One region of the Luteibacter sp. RCC_6_2 genome, then DNA from elsewhere that is predicted to be linked to it. Evidence: predicted binding sites of a transcription regulator. Region 1 holds the regulator's gene; the other holds the start of a gene.
What was found. The regulator FliA, encoded in region 1, starts transcription of late flagellar genes. The targets are predictions, from matches to a motif close to TAAAGTTTNNCNNNCNNNGGCCGATAA.
Positions count from the first base shown of each region.

Region 2: a site for FliA is predicted at 3,785-3,811, ahead of AB6730_RS12295 (HD-GYP domain-containing protein). Genes of this name have one in related genera too.

Region 1 covers NZ_JBFUPQ010000002.1:218,490-225,212, reverse strand. Annotated here, with positions in the region: gene flhF (flagellar biosynthesis protein FlhF) at 1-595, shown strand, start outside; gene AB6730_RS02805 (MinD/ParA family protein) at 657-1,532, shown strand; gene AB6730_RS02800 (RNA polymerase sigma factor FliA) at 1,529-2,260, shown strand; gene cheY (chemotaxis response regulator CheY) at 2,292-2,693, shown strand; gene AB6730_RS02790 (protein phosphatase CheZ) at 2,703-3,344, shown strand; gene AB6730_RS02785 (chemotaxis protein CheA) at 3,352-5,460, shown strand; gene AB6730_RS02780 (flagellar motor protein) at 5,462-6,202, shown strand; gene motD (flagellar motor protein MotD) at 6,199-6,723, shown strand, end outside.
Region 2 covers NZ_JBFUPQ010000010.1:19,202-25,924, reverse strand. Annotated here, with positions in the region: gene AB6730_RS12310 (A24 family peptidase) at 1-637, shown strand, start outside; gene coaE (dephospho-CoA kinase) at 634-1,236, shown strand; gene AB6730_RS12300 (putative bifunctional diguanylate cyclase/phosphodiesterase) at 1,253-2,503, opposite strand; gene AB6730_RS12295 (HD-GYP domain-containing protein) at 2,500-3,717, opposite strand; gene msrA (peptide-methionine (S)-S-oxide reductase MsrA) at 3,880-4,551, shown strand; gene hutU (urocanate hydratase) at 4,694-6,367, opposite strand; gene AB6730_RS12280 (hypothetical protein) at 6,452-6,723, opposite strand, start outside.

The DNA of each region.
Region 1 (6,723 bases):
CGCCGCCCGCGCCGTGCTGCGCCATGGGGCATCGAACGTCGCCTTGATCAGCGCCGACCAGTACCGCATCGGCGCCGGGGCGCAGCTGGAACATTACGGCCGCCTGCTCGGCGTGCGCGTGTTCAACGCGCATGACGCGACGAGCCTGCGCAACGTGCTGCTCCAGTTGCGCGGCAAGCACACCGTGCTGGTCGACACGGCGGGCCTCGCCGGCAACGACCCGAAGCTGCAGCAGCAGTTCGAGACGCTGCGCGCCACCTCGGACGTGCGCGTGTGCCTGGTGCTGGCCGCCAACGCGCAGGCCCAGGCCATCGACAACGCGATCCGCGCCTACGCGCCGCTGGCGCCGCAGAGCGCCATTCTGACCAAGCTCGACGAGGCGCCGCTGATCGGCGGCGCGCTCTCGGCCCTTATCCGGCACCGGATGCCGCTGGACTACACCACGGATGGGCAGCGCGTGCCCGAGGACATCGCCTCGGCCGATGCGCGCAAGCTGGTCTGCCTCGCGGCCCAGTTGCTCAAGCAGCGCAATGATGAACCCGACGACGCCCTGCTTGCCGAGCGCTTCGGCATCGCCGCGCCGGCCCTGGCCTGACCACGCACGCACCCCTTCCCGGCAACCGCAACCGCAAACACTTACGGCAGTGACTTCCTTCATGAGCACACACGTCGATTCCACCCAGGCCGCCGGACTCAACTGGCTCGCCGATCGCCGCCCCACCCGAAGCATCGCCGTCGCCGGCGGGAAGGGTGGCGTGGGCAAGACCACGGTGGCGGTCAATCTCGGCATGGCGCTCGCGATGGGCGGCCGTGACGTCGTCCTCCTCGACGCCGACCTCGCCATGGCGAACATCGACGTCCTGCTCGGCCTCCAGCCGACGCGCCACCTCGGCCACATGCTGGAGGGCGAGTGCGGCATCGAGGACCTGATCCTCCAGGCCGCCCATGGCCTCAAGGTGATCCCCGCCACCTCGGGCACGCGCCGGATGGCGCAGTTGCCGAACATCGAGCACGCGGCCGTGATCCGCGCCTTCGACGAATATCCGTTGCCGCCCGAGTACCTGATCGTGGATACGGCCGCCGGCATCTCGGACAGCGTGTCGATGTTCGCCGCCGCCTCGGACGACGTCGTGGTCGTGGTCTGCGACGAGCCGGCCTCGCTGACCGATGCCTACGCGCTGATCAAGGTCATGAGCCGCGAGTTCGGGGTGAACCGTTTTCGTATCGTCGCCAACATGGTCCGGCACGCCCAGGAGGGCCGCCAGCTGTTCGAGAAGCTGTCACGGGTGACAAACCGCTTCCTCGACGTGTCCCTGGATTTCATGGGCATGGTTCCGCACGACGAGTACCTGCGCCAGGCCATCCGCCGCCAGTCGGCGGTGGTCGATGCCTGGCCGAGCAGCCGGTCGGCCGTCGGATTCAAGAATCTGGCCAGGTCGGTCGATACATGGGGTGAACCCGAACCCCGGGCACAGGGACGCATCGGCTTTTTCGCCGAACGGTCCCATCTGGGGGGAGGGCTGCCACTGTGAGCGTCGCGACCGAATATCTCGAGATCACGCGTATCCCGGCGGATCAATTAGTCAAGAACCACGCGCCGCTGGTGCGCCGGATCGCCTATCACCTGATGGGCCGGCTCCCGCCAAGCGTGGATGCGAACGACCTCATGCAGGCCGGGATGATCGGACTGCTGGAGGCGGCAAGGAATTACTCGCCGACTCGCGCGGCCAGCTTCGAAACCTATGCGGGCATCCGCATTCGTGGCGCCATGCTGGACGAACTGCGCAAGACGGACTGGACCCCGCGCTCCGTCCACCGGAAGTTGCGCGAGGTCGCGGAGGTGACGAGGCAGATCGAAAACGAGACGGGTGGCGACGCCGAAGACGCGGAAGTGATGAAGCGGCTGGGCATCGACGCCATGGAATACAACCAGATCCTGGCCGACGCGGCGAGCGCGCGGTTGCTGAGCCTCACGGCGCCGGAAGGCGACGAGGGCGCCGCGATCGACGTGGTCGACCCGGATGCCGCGGGCCCGGACGGATTGTTCGAGCAGCAAGGCCTGCGTGACGCGCTGGCGCAGTCCATCGACGGACTGCCCGAGCGGGAGAAGCTGGTCATGTCGCTGTACTACGATGAAGAGCTCAACCTGAAAGAAATCGGTGCGGTGCTGGGGGTGAGCGAATCGCGGGTGTGCCAGATCCATGGCCAGGCCCTCATTCGACTCCGCGCACGCATGTCGGGTTGGAAAGACAAGCATTGACGAACGCGCGGTAGCAAGGCGGAGACGAGTTTTGGACAAGAACATGAAGATCCTCGTGGTGGACGATTTCTCCACCATGCGACGCATCGTGAGGAACCTCCTGGTGGAGTTGGGATTCACCAACACCCTCATCCAGGAGGCCGAGGACGGCAACGCGGCGCTCGTGCTGCTGCGCGCGCAGCCGTTCGACCTCGTCGTGACGGACTGGAACATGCCGAACATGACCGGCATCGACCTGCTCCGGGCGATCCGCGCCGACGCGGCGCTGAAGGCCATGCCGGTACTGATGGTCACGGCGGAGAACAACCGCGACCAGATCATCGCGGCGGCGCAGAGTGGCGTGAACGGCTATGTCGTCAAGCCATTCACGGCGGTCACGCTGAAGGAAAAACTCGACAAGATCTTCGAACGACTCGCCGCGGCCGCGGGCTAAGGAACGACGATGAACACCATGCTTTCCAGCGGCCACGACGTGGCCCCCGAGTTGCGCGCACTGCTCGACGCCGACGACAGCGTCTCCTTCGAGCAGGCGCTCGACCAGCTGCTGCGCAACCGCGAGCAACACCTGTTCATGGCGCTCGGCCACCTCGCGCGCGACCTGCACGAGTCCGCCCGCCGCCTCGCCGCCGATATTTCGCACGACGGCGTGCCAGGCAACATGAGCGACGCGCGCAAGCACCTGCGCGACGTGCTCGAGATGAGTTCGCAGGCCGCGCACCGCACGCTCGATTTCAGCGAGAAGCTGCGTCCGCAGGCACAGGCCCTCGCCCGCCAGGCGGACGAGGTGCTGGTGCTCGACCACGCCGATCCGGCCTTCGCCACCCATGCCACCGCGCTGGCCGTGCGCGTGGGCGACTTCGCGCAGAGCTGCGATATCGGCTTCGGCGAGATGGTCGAGGCACAATCCTGGCAGGATCTCTCCGGCCAGCGCGTGGCCCAGGTCGAGGCCTTCATGGCCAAGGTCGAGTCCTCGCTGGTGGAACTGGTTCGCCTGACCGGCTCACTGGCGGGCGGTGCCGCGCCGGCCGCCGACAAGGTCAGCCAGGACGAAGTGGATCGCCTCCTCAGCGAATTCGGGTTCTGAGCGCCGTATGAGCGTGGAGCTGGACAACGAGCTGCTCAACGTCTTCCTGATCGAGGCGCGGGAGTTGCTCGAGAGCCTGGGCGAACAGCTCGTGGACCTCGAGGCCTCGCCGAACGACATGGAACTGTTGAACGCGGTCTTCCGCGCGTTCCACACCGTGAAGGGCGGTGCGGGCTTCCTCGGTCTCAATCCGATGGTCGAGCTCTGCCATCGGGGCGAGGACCTCCTCAACGAGGCCCGCAACGGCTCGATCGTGCTCGACGCCGGCTTCATGGACGCGTTGCTGGAGTCGCTCGACCTCCTTAACGACATGATGCGCGCCGCCGACGGCGGTTTGCCGATCGAGGCGGCGCCCCGTTCGCTGCTCGACCGCCTGCTGATTCCCGGTCGTGCGGTCTCCGCGCCACCCGCGGCCTTGGCCATGCCTGCCAGCGCGCCCGCCGCCGCTACCGCGCAGGCGCGGCCGCACGACCCGATCGAAGACGAATTCGAAGCGATGCTCGACGCCGCGCGCAGCGATCGCGAGCCTGCTTCCGTGCCGTCGGGCACGATATCCGACGACGAGTTCGAGGCCCTGCTCGATTCACTCTATGGCACGGGCGCCCCCGGTGCCGAGGCGTCCGCCGACACCTCGTCCGCCTCCGAGATAGTCGCGTCGGCCGCCGCGAACCCCCCGCCGGTGGTGGCCGCCGCGCCCGCCGACGGAAACGCGATCAGCGACGACGAATTCGAAGCGCTGCTCGACAGCCTCCATGGCACGGCCGCCCCCGGTGTCGCGAGCGGTCCCGCCGTGGTGGGCTCGACGTCCTCCGCGCCGGTTTCGCCGTCTGTCACACCGATTGCGCTTTCCGCCGCCTCATCCGGGCCCGCCCCGGCAGTGTCCGCGGCGCAGGCCACAGCGAAGCCGGCCCCGGCGGCCGCCGAGAAACGCGGCGCCTCCACCGCCGACACCACGGTCCGCGTCGATACCCATCGCCTCGATGGCCTGGTCGATGCCGCGGGCGAGCTGGTGCTCGTGCGCAACCGTCTCACCAGCCTCGCCCCGCGCGGCACGAACGATCCGATGGAACGTGCCATCGGCGAACTCGAGCGGGTGGCGGAAGACCTGCAAAACGCCGTGCTGCGCATGCGCATGCAGCCGGTAGGCAAGTTGTTCTCGCGTTTTCCGCGCATCGTCCGTGACCTCGCCCGTCAACTCGGCAAGGAAATCGAACTCGTCACCGAGGGCGAGGAAACCGATATCGACCGCACGGTGGTGGAAGCCCTGGCCGATCCGCTGGTGCACCTGCTGCGCAACGCCGTGGACCATGGCATCGAGATGCCCGACGTCCGCACCGGCGAAGGCAAATCCCGCGCGGGTACCGTGCGCCTGGCGGCCGGACAGTACGGCGACCGAATCGTCATCACCGTCACCGACGACGGCAAGGGCATGGACCCCGAGGTCCTGCGCCGCAAGGCCGTCGAGAAGGGCCTGATGGACGAGGACCAGGCCGCGCGCCTGGACGAGCGCGAATGCTACGAGATCGTGTTCCGACCGGGTTTCTCCACCGCCAGCCAGGTCTCGGACATTTCCGGCCGCGGCGTCGGCATGGACGTGGTGAAAACCAAGATCGTCGAACTCGGTGGCACGCTGTCGATCGATTCGCACGTGGGCCATGGCAGCACCGTGCGCCTGTCGGTGCCATTGACGCTGGCCATCCTGCGCGTGTTGATGGTGCGCGTGGGCAACCGGTTGCTGTCGCTGCCGCTGTCCAACGTGGCCGAGGTATTCGAACTCGTTCCCGGCCAGGTCCAGGAGCTCGACGGTCGCATCGTCGCGGCGCATCGCCAGCGCGCGCTGCCGCTGGTCGATCTGGGCCGTTGGGCCGGCACGGCGGGGAAGGGCGGTCACGTGGTCGTGGTGCAGATCGGCCACCAGACGCTCGGCTGCCTCGTCGACGAAGTGCTTGGCCGTGAAGACGTCATGGCCAAGCCGCTCGGGCCTTTCCTGAAGGATGTTCCGGGCGTGGCGGGCGCCACGATCACCGGTGACGGGCGGATCTCGCTCGTGCTCGACCTCGCCGGCCTCGCCGACGACAGCGGGCAGGTGTTGCCTACACTGAGGATGGCGGTCTGACATGGATATCGTGAGCGTCGTCGGAACGATCCTGGCCTTCGTGGTCATCATCGTGGGCACCATCCTGAAGGGCTCGAGCCTCGATGCCCTGTGGAACCCGGCCGCGTTCGTCATCGTCTTCCTCGGCACGTTCGCCGCCTTGCTGGTGCAGACGCCCGGCGCCGTGCTCAAGCGCGCCTTGAGCATGTTGCCCTGGGTCTACCGTCCCCCCGACATCGAATCGGAAAACCTCGTCAGCCGTATCGTCGGCTGGAGCGAGATCTCCCGCCGCACCGGCTTGCTCGGCCTGGAGCCCGCGATCGAACGCGAATCCGATCCCTTCATCCGCAAGGGGTTGCAATTGTTGGTGGACGGCACCGAGCCGGACGCGATGCGTTCGGTGCTCGAAGTGGAAGTGCTGGCGCGTGAGCACACCGATATCGAGGCCGCGAAGGTATTCGAGAACGCCGGCGCCTATTCGCCGACCATGGGCATCATCGGCGCGGTGATGGGCCTGATGTCCGTGATGCAGAACCTCGCCGAGCCGAGCAAGCTCGGCCACGGCATCGCCGCGGCCTTCGTCGCGACGATCTACGGCATCGGCCTGGCCAACCTGCTGGCGCTGCCGATGGCGTCGCGCCTGAAGGGCCTGGCCCGTCGCCGCTCGCAGATGCGCGAGATCCTGGTGGAAGGCCTCGTCTCGATCGCCCAGGGCGACAACCCGCGGCACATCGAGAGCAAGCTTCAGGGATTCCTGTCGTGAAGCGGCGGCATCACGAAGAACACATCAACCACGAACGCTGGGCGATACCGTACGGCGACCTGATCACCTTGCTGCTCGCGCTGTTCGTGGTGATGTACGCCGTCTCCGCCGTGAACGAGACCAAGTTCCGGGTGATGGCGCAGTCGATCAACGAAGCGTTCAACGGCACCGGCAAGGTCATCGAACCGATCCGAGAAGCCACGCCCGCCGCCCAGGTGCCGCTGCCGAACCAGTCGCGCGCGCCCGCGGCGGCGCCGATCGCCAAGATCGACGTGCCCATCCCGCCGCGCAACCTCCCACTTCCCGGCCACGAGGGAGCGGCACCGGATCGCCAGGAAGCGGCGAGCGTCAACACGGCCGCGGCGGCCAACACGGCCATCGGCAAGACCGAGGCCGCGAGCCTCAGCCAGATCGCCGACGAAGTGCAGCGTGCGATGAAACCGCTGATCGACAAGAACATGGTCAGCGTGCGCAAGACCCCGGACTGGCTCGAGATCGAAGTCCGCACGGATATCCTGTTC
Region 2 (6,723 bases), on a different contig from region 1:
CAACATCCCCCTGTTCGGCTGGTTGTTCCTGCGCGGGCGCTGCCGCTATTGCGGCACGACCATCTCGGCGCAGTACCCGCTGGTGGAGTTCTTCACGGGTCTCGCCAGCGCCCTGGTGGTCTGGCACTTCGGGCCGACGCCGGCCGCCCTCGCCGGCCTGCTGTTCACCTTCTTCCTCATCGCGCTGTCCGGCATCGACGTCCGTACCCAGCTGCTGCCGGACGAACTGACCTATCCCCTGCTCTGGATCGGCCTCGGACTCACCCTGATCCCGGCGTGGCAACCGCTGCCCGTGGGGCCGTCGTCGGCGATCCTCGGCGCGCTGATCGGCTACCTCAGCCTGTGGAGCGTGTACTGGCTGTTCAAGCTGCTCACCGGCAAGGAAGGCATGGGCCATGGCGATTTCAAGCTGCTCGCCGCACTGGGCGCGTGGATGGGCCCGGTGTCGCTGCTCCCGGTCATCATGTTGTCCTCGCTGATCGGCGCCTTGGTCGGCGGCGGGCTCATGCTGTTCCGCAACCACCAGCGCGACGTGCCGATCCCCTTCGGTCCGTACATCGCCGCGGCGGGCTGGGTCTGGTTCCTGGCGGGCGATCGGTTGTTCGCCGCCTACGCGCGCTTCACCGGCCTGCAATGAGCGGCTTCGTCGTCGCGCTGACCGGCGGCATCGCCTCGGGCAAGAGCGCCGTGGAACGGTGTTTCGAGGCACGCGGCATCCACGCCTACGACGCCGACGTGGCGGCGCGGGCGGTGGTCGAGCCCGGTTCCGAGGCCTTGGCCGAAGTGGCGCGGACGTTCGGGCCAGGGGCGCTCGACGCCGAAGGAAGGCTCGACCGCGCGGCGATGCGCCAGCGCGTCTTCGACGATCCTTCGGCACGCGCGACGCTGGAAGGCATCCTGCATCCGCGCATCCGCAGCTGGCTGCGCGATGCCGTGGCGGCCGATCGCGGGCCGTACTGCATCCTCTCGATCCCGTTGCTCGTGGAGAACCGCGAGCACTACGCGTGGGTGGACCGCGTGCTGGTGGTGGACGCGCCTGAAGCGGTGCGGATCGAGCGTCTGACCCACCGCGATGGCATCGACGCCGGCCTGGCCACGAAAATGATCAAAGCGCAGGCGTCCCGCGAGCGGCGCCTGGCCATCGCCGACGACGTGATCGTCAACGACGGCGATGAAGCGGCGCTGGACGCGAAGGTGGCGGCGCTGGACCGGCGTTACCGCGAACTGGCCGCCTGACGCCGCGCCCCCCGCCTCACATCAGCGACACGGCCGCCAGCCGCTCCGCGACGAAGTCCTCCGCCCGCACCGGCTGGCCGATGTGGTAGCCCTGCACCAGGTCGCAGTCCATCTCGACCAGGCGCAGCAGGGTCTCTTCGTTCTCCACGCCCTCGGCGACCGCTTCCATGCCCAGGCGGTGGGCGACGTCGACCATGGCCTGCACCAGCAGTTCGGTGCGGCGGTCGGTATTCATGGCGTCGACGAAGGTGCGGTCGATCTTCAGTTCGGTGGCCGGGAAATGCCGCAGGTAGGCGAACGATGCGTAGCCGGTACCGAAATCGTCGATGGCCACGCGCACGCCGCGGTCGCGCAGGGAGCGCAATACCCGCACGCTCATGTCCAGGTCGGTGAGCAGGGCCGTTTCCGTGATCTCGACGATCACCGCTTCCGGCGGCACGCCCCAGATGTCCATGGCACCGATCATCTGTTCCGCGAAACCCTGCTCGGCGAACACGCGCGGCGACAGGTTGATCGCGACGTCCAGCGGGCATCCGCCCCGGTGCAGCGCCGCGGCATGGCGCAGCGAGGCGTTGAGGCTCCAGCGGGTCAGCGGCACGATCAGGTCGCTGCGTTCGGCGAATTGCACGAAATCGGCAGGCGCCACGTGGATCTGGGCGGTCGTGGTCCAGCGGGAAAGCGACTCCACCCGCACCACCTCGCCGGAACGCAGGTCGCGAAGCGGCTGGAAGGCCACGTGCAGGCGATTGGCCTCGATGTCCTCGCGGAGTTCGCCGTAGAGGATCTCCACGGGCGTGGCGTCCGGCTGGTAGAGCGCGAACGGCTCGCCCACGCGCTGCGCTTCGTCGTGGGCCAGTTCGGCGCGGCGATAGAGCAGTTCCGCCGAGGTGCCGTGTTCGGGATGCACCGCCACGCCGACCACGGGCCGTCCGTGCCACGGCCGCTCGCCGCGCAACAGGGGCGTGTCGAAGGCACCGACGATGCGCGTGGCCGCCAGCAGGGCATGGGTGCGGTTGCGTACCGAGGGCAGCACCACGACGAAGCTGTCGTCACCGGCGACGAAGACCGTGTCCACATGGCGAACCGCCTCCACCAGGCGTTCGCGCGCGGCCAGCATGATGGCATTGCCGAAGTCGTAGCCGAAGCGGAGCTGCGCCTCGCGCATGCCCTGCAGCCGCACGACGAGCACGGCGCGCCATCCCGAATCGGGAACGACCCGGTCGAGGATGATCTGCACCGCGGGCAGGATGTCGGCACGCTCGCTCATTGGACGAAATACTCCCGGGGGTCGATTCCATGGCTGCCCGCGGGCAAGGTACGCAGGATCTCACGGCGGATGCTGTCCGATTGGTTCATGAGATCGATAATAAGGAATTCCTCGAGCGCTGCCTTGTCCTTTCGCGTAAGGATCGCCACGCGGGGCTGAAGACGGCGCGCCTGGTTCTGCATCATGACGATCGCGACCTCGCCCGTATTCAACTCCACCAGCGAGCCGGTCGGATAGACGCCCAGGCAGGCCTGGAACTGTTCCACCAACTCGCCCTGGAACTCGCGGTCGCGCCCCGCATACAGCTGGCGGAGGGCAAGGTGCTGGGACACGGCCGGGCGGTACGGACGCGGCGTGGACATCGCGTGGTACGTGTCGATGATCGCGGCCATCCGGCCGGACAGCGGAATGGCGGTGCCGGCCAAGCCCGCTGGGTACCCACTGCCGTCGAAGCGCTCATGGTGGGTGAACACCATGTCGCGCACCTCCGGGTCGCTGACGCCGGCATGGTCGAGGATGGCCATGCCTTCGCTCACGTGCTGGCGCGCCAGCTCCCATTCCTCGTCGCTCAGCGGACCGCCGCGTCCGAGCAGTTCATCGGGCAGTTGGGCCTTGCCCACGTCCATCAGCAGGCCGCCCGCGGCAAGGCTGACGATGGCCTCGCCAGCGAACCCCATGTGCCTGCCGAAGGCCGCCGCCAGCGTGCTGCAGGCGACGGCGTGCTGGTAGGTGTAGCTGTCGCGCCGGCGCAGGCTCTCGATCCAGAAGAAGGCGTCGCCACTGCGCAGGACGCTGGCGACCATCGGCCGCACGGCCTCTTCGACCGCGCCCGGCTCGATCGCCCGGCCGCCGTGGATGTCGTCCACCAATCGCTCGGCGAAACGTGACATGCCATCGAAAGCCTCGCGGGCCCGCGGCAGTTCTTCTTCGAACGGCACCGTGTCCGTATAGCTGTGGCGGGCGACCAGGCGCGGGTTCGCTACCGGCCGGGGCGCCACGACGGGCACGATGCGCGCGGGCGTGACACGCCGGTGCATGTCCACGAAGACGTACTTGCAGAACCGGCTCAGGCGGTCGATGTCGGCCTGCGACGCGATCGGCAGCCCTTGCAACGGGAACGGCGTGTCGGACCAGTCGCAATCGAGACGGCTCACGTACATGCCGACCTCCAGATCGGCCACGAACACGCGTCTCTCCACCAGGTCGTACGCCACTCTCCTGTCCCCCCTTCCGAACACTGCCTTCCCATGCGGCGGCCGCCCACGCACGGTGATCCAAAGGTTAGCGGCAGCTTCACGGAATCCTGTAGCCGCCTGTGAGGTAAAGGGCATATCCCCGGTCCTATAGGCAGACTCACACCTCCCTGGGAGATCGCCATGCGCCGTCGCTTGCTTCCCGTTCTGTTCCTCGCCCTCACCGCCTGTACGGCCGCCTCGGCCCGGGAGGAAGGCGTTTCCCTGCCCGCCCCCACCGTCGACGCGTCGCCGGCCACCGGCGAGGCCACCGCCGTGTTCGCCGGCGGCTGTTTCTGGGGCGTCGAAGGCGTGTTCCAGCACGTGCGTGGCGTGAAGAGCGTGCGTGCCGGTTACGCCGGTGGCGACGCGGCGCATGCCAACTATGACGACGTCAGCGACGGCGATACCGGCCACGCTGAATCCGTGCGGGTGGTGTACGACCCCGCCCAGGTCACCTATGGCCAGTTGCTGCAGGTGTTCTTCTCGGTGGCCCAGGACCCGACCCTGCTGAACCGGCAGGGGCCGGACGTGGGCACGCAGTATCGTTCGGCGGTGTTCTACGCGACGCCGGAGCAGAAGAAGGTGGCCGAGGCGTACGTGGCCCAGCTCACGGCGGCGCACGCGTTCCCGGCGCCGATCGTGACCGAGGTGACGCCGCTGAAGGCGTTCTACCCCGCCGAGGATTATCACCAGGACTACATGCGGCTGAACCCCGATGCGATGTACATCGTGGTGAACGACCGGCCGAAGGTGCTGGCGCTACAGCGGCTGTATCCGCAGCGGTATGTGGCTGGGTGGGCTAACGGGCGCTGAGGCGAGACTGACAGGCGCTGAGGCGGCTCGAATCGCCGACAAGTCGGCTCCCACAGGACCTGGTGGGAACCGACCCTGTCGGCGATGCTTTTGTGGGAGCCGCTTCAGCGGCGATGTCCTCTGTCCACCAACGGCGACGCCCTCACCCCACCATCGGCAGGTTCAACCCCTGCTCCCGCGCACAGGCGACCGCCTCCTCATACCCCGCATCCGCATGCCGCATCACACCGGTCCCCGGATCGTTCCACAGCACCCGCGCAAGCCGCTTGTCCGCCGCCTCGCTGCCGTCGCAGACGATCACCACGCCGCTGTGCTGGCTGTAACCCATGCCCACGCCGCCGCCATGGTGCAGGCTGACCCAGGTCGCGCCGCCAGCCACGTTGAGCATCGCGTTGAGCAGCGGCCAGTCGCTGACGGCGTCGCTGCCATCGCGCATGGCCTCGGTCTCGCGGTTCGGGCTGGCCACGGACCCGGAATCCAGGTGGTCGCGGCCGATGACCACCGGCGCCTTCAGCTCACCGTTACGGACCATCTCGTTGAAGGCCAATCCCAGACGGTGGCGCTGGCCCAGGCCGACCCAGCAGATGCGCGCCGGCAAGCCCTGGAAGCTGATCCGCTCGCGCGCCATGTCCAGCCAGCGGTGCAGGTGCGGATCGTCCGGAATCAGCTCCTTCACCTTGGCGTCGGTCTTGTAGATGTCTTCCGGATCGCCCGACAGCGCCACCCAGCGGAACGGGCCCACGCCGCGGCAGAACAACGGACGGACGAAGGCGGGCACGAAGCCGGGGAAAGCGAAGGCCTCGGCCAGGCCCTCGTCCTTGGCCATCTGGCGGATGTTGTTGCCGTAGTCGAACGTCGGCACGCCCATCGCGTGGAACGCCAGCATCGCTTCCACGTGCTTGCGCATGGAAGCCTTCGCCGCCCGCGAGGTGCCGGCGGGATCGGACTTGCGACGCTCGAACCACTCCTCCACCGTCCAGCCGGAAGGCAGGTAGCCGTTGACCGGATCGTGCGCGCTGGTCTGGTCGGTGACGGCATCCGGACGCACGCCGCGGCGGACCAGCTCGGGAAGCACGTCGGCCGCGTTGCCGAGCAGCGCCACGGAAACGGCGCGTCCTTCCTTCGCATAGCGCGCAAGACGCGCCAGGGCGTCGTCCAGGTCGGCGGCCTGCTCGTCGACATAGCGCGTCTTCAGGCGGAAATCGATGCGGCTCTGCTGGCACTCGATGGTGAGCGACGAGGCGCCCGCCAGGCTGGCGGCCAAAGGCTGCGCCCCACCCATGCCGCCCAGGCCGGCCGTGAGTATCCAGCGGCCGGCGAGGCTCCCACCGTAATGCTGGCGGCCCATCTCCACGAAGGTCTCGTAGGTGCCTTGCACGATGCCCTGCGAACCGATGTAGATCCACGATCCCGCGGTCATCTGGCCGTACATCATCAAGCCCTTGCGATCGAGCTCGTTGAAGTGCTCCCAGTTCGCCCATGCCGGCACGAGGTTGGAATTGGCGATGAGCACGCGCGGCGCGTCCGGGTGCGAGGGAAACACGCCCACGGGCTTGCCCGACTGCACCAGCAGCGTCTCGTCGTCGCGCAGGTCGCGCAGGCTGCGCAGGATGGCGTCGAAGCATTCCCAGTTGCGCGCGGCACGGCCGATGCCGCCGTACACCACCAGTTCCGCCGGGTTTTCGGCGACCTCCGGATCGAGGTTGTTCTGCAGCATGCGGAACGGTGCCTCCGTCAGCCAGCTGCGGCAGGTCAGTTCGCTGCCGCGCGGGGCACGGACGGTGCGGGTGGTGTCGATGCGCGTGACTGCGGTCATCGGGGGAGACTCCGTCGATCCAGGGAATCGCCGATTATGGTCCCGCGCCGCGACACCCCGCCATACGCGTCGCAGCAATGCCGCTCAATGGCTGGCGGAACCGCTCCGCGCGGGCACGGTTTGCGTCGCTTCCGGCCGTTGCAGGGTCTGGTACCGGCGCACCGTGTCGTCCTGGCGCGCCCGGTACAGCTGTTGCTGGCTGCGGTCCGCGTTATCCAGCTGGTTGCGCAGGGCCGGATCGGCGGCGTTGGTGCGTTGGCGATCGAGGTTGTCCTGGCGCAGCTGTTCACGCAGCGCGTTCTGGTTCAGGCGGTTCTGCACCTGCTGCCGGTCGACCTGCCGCTGCCATTGCTGGC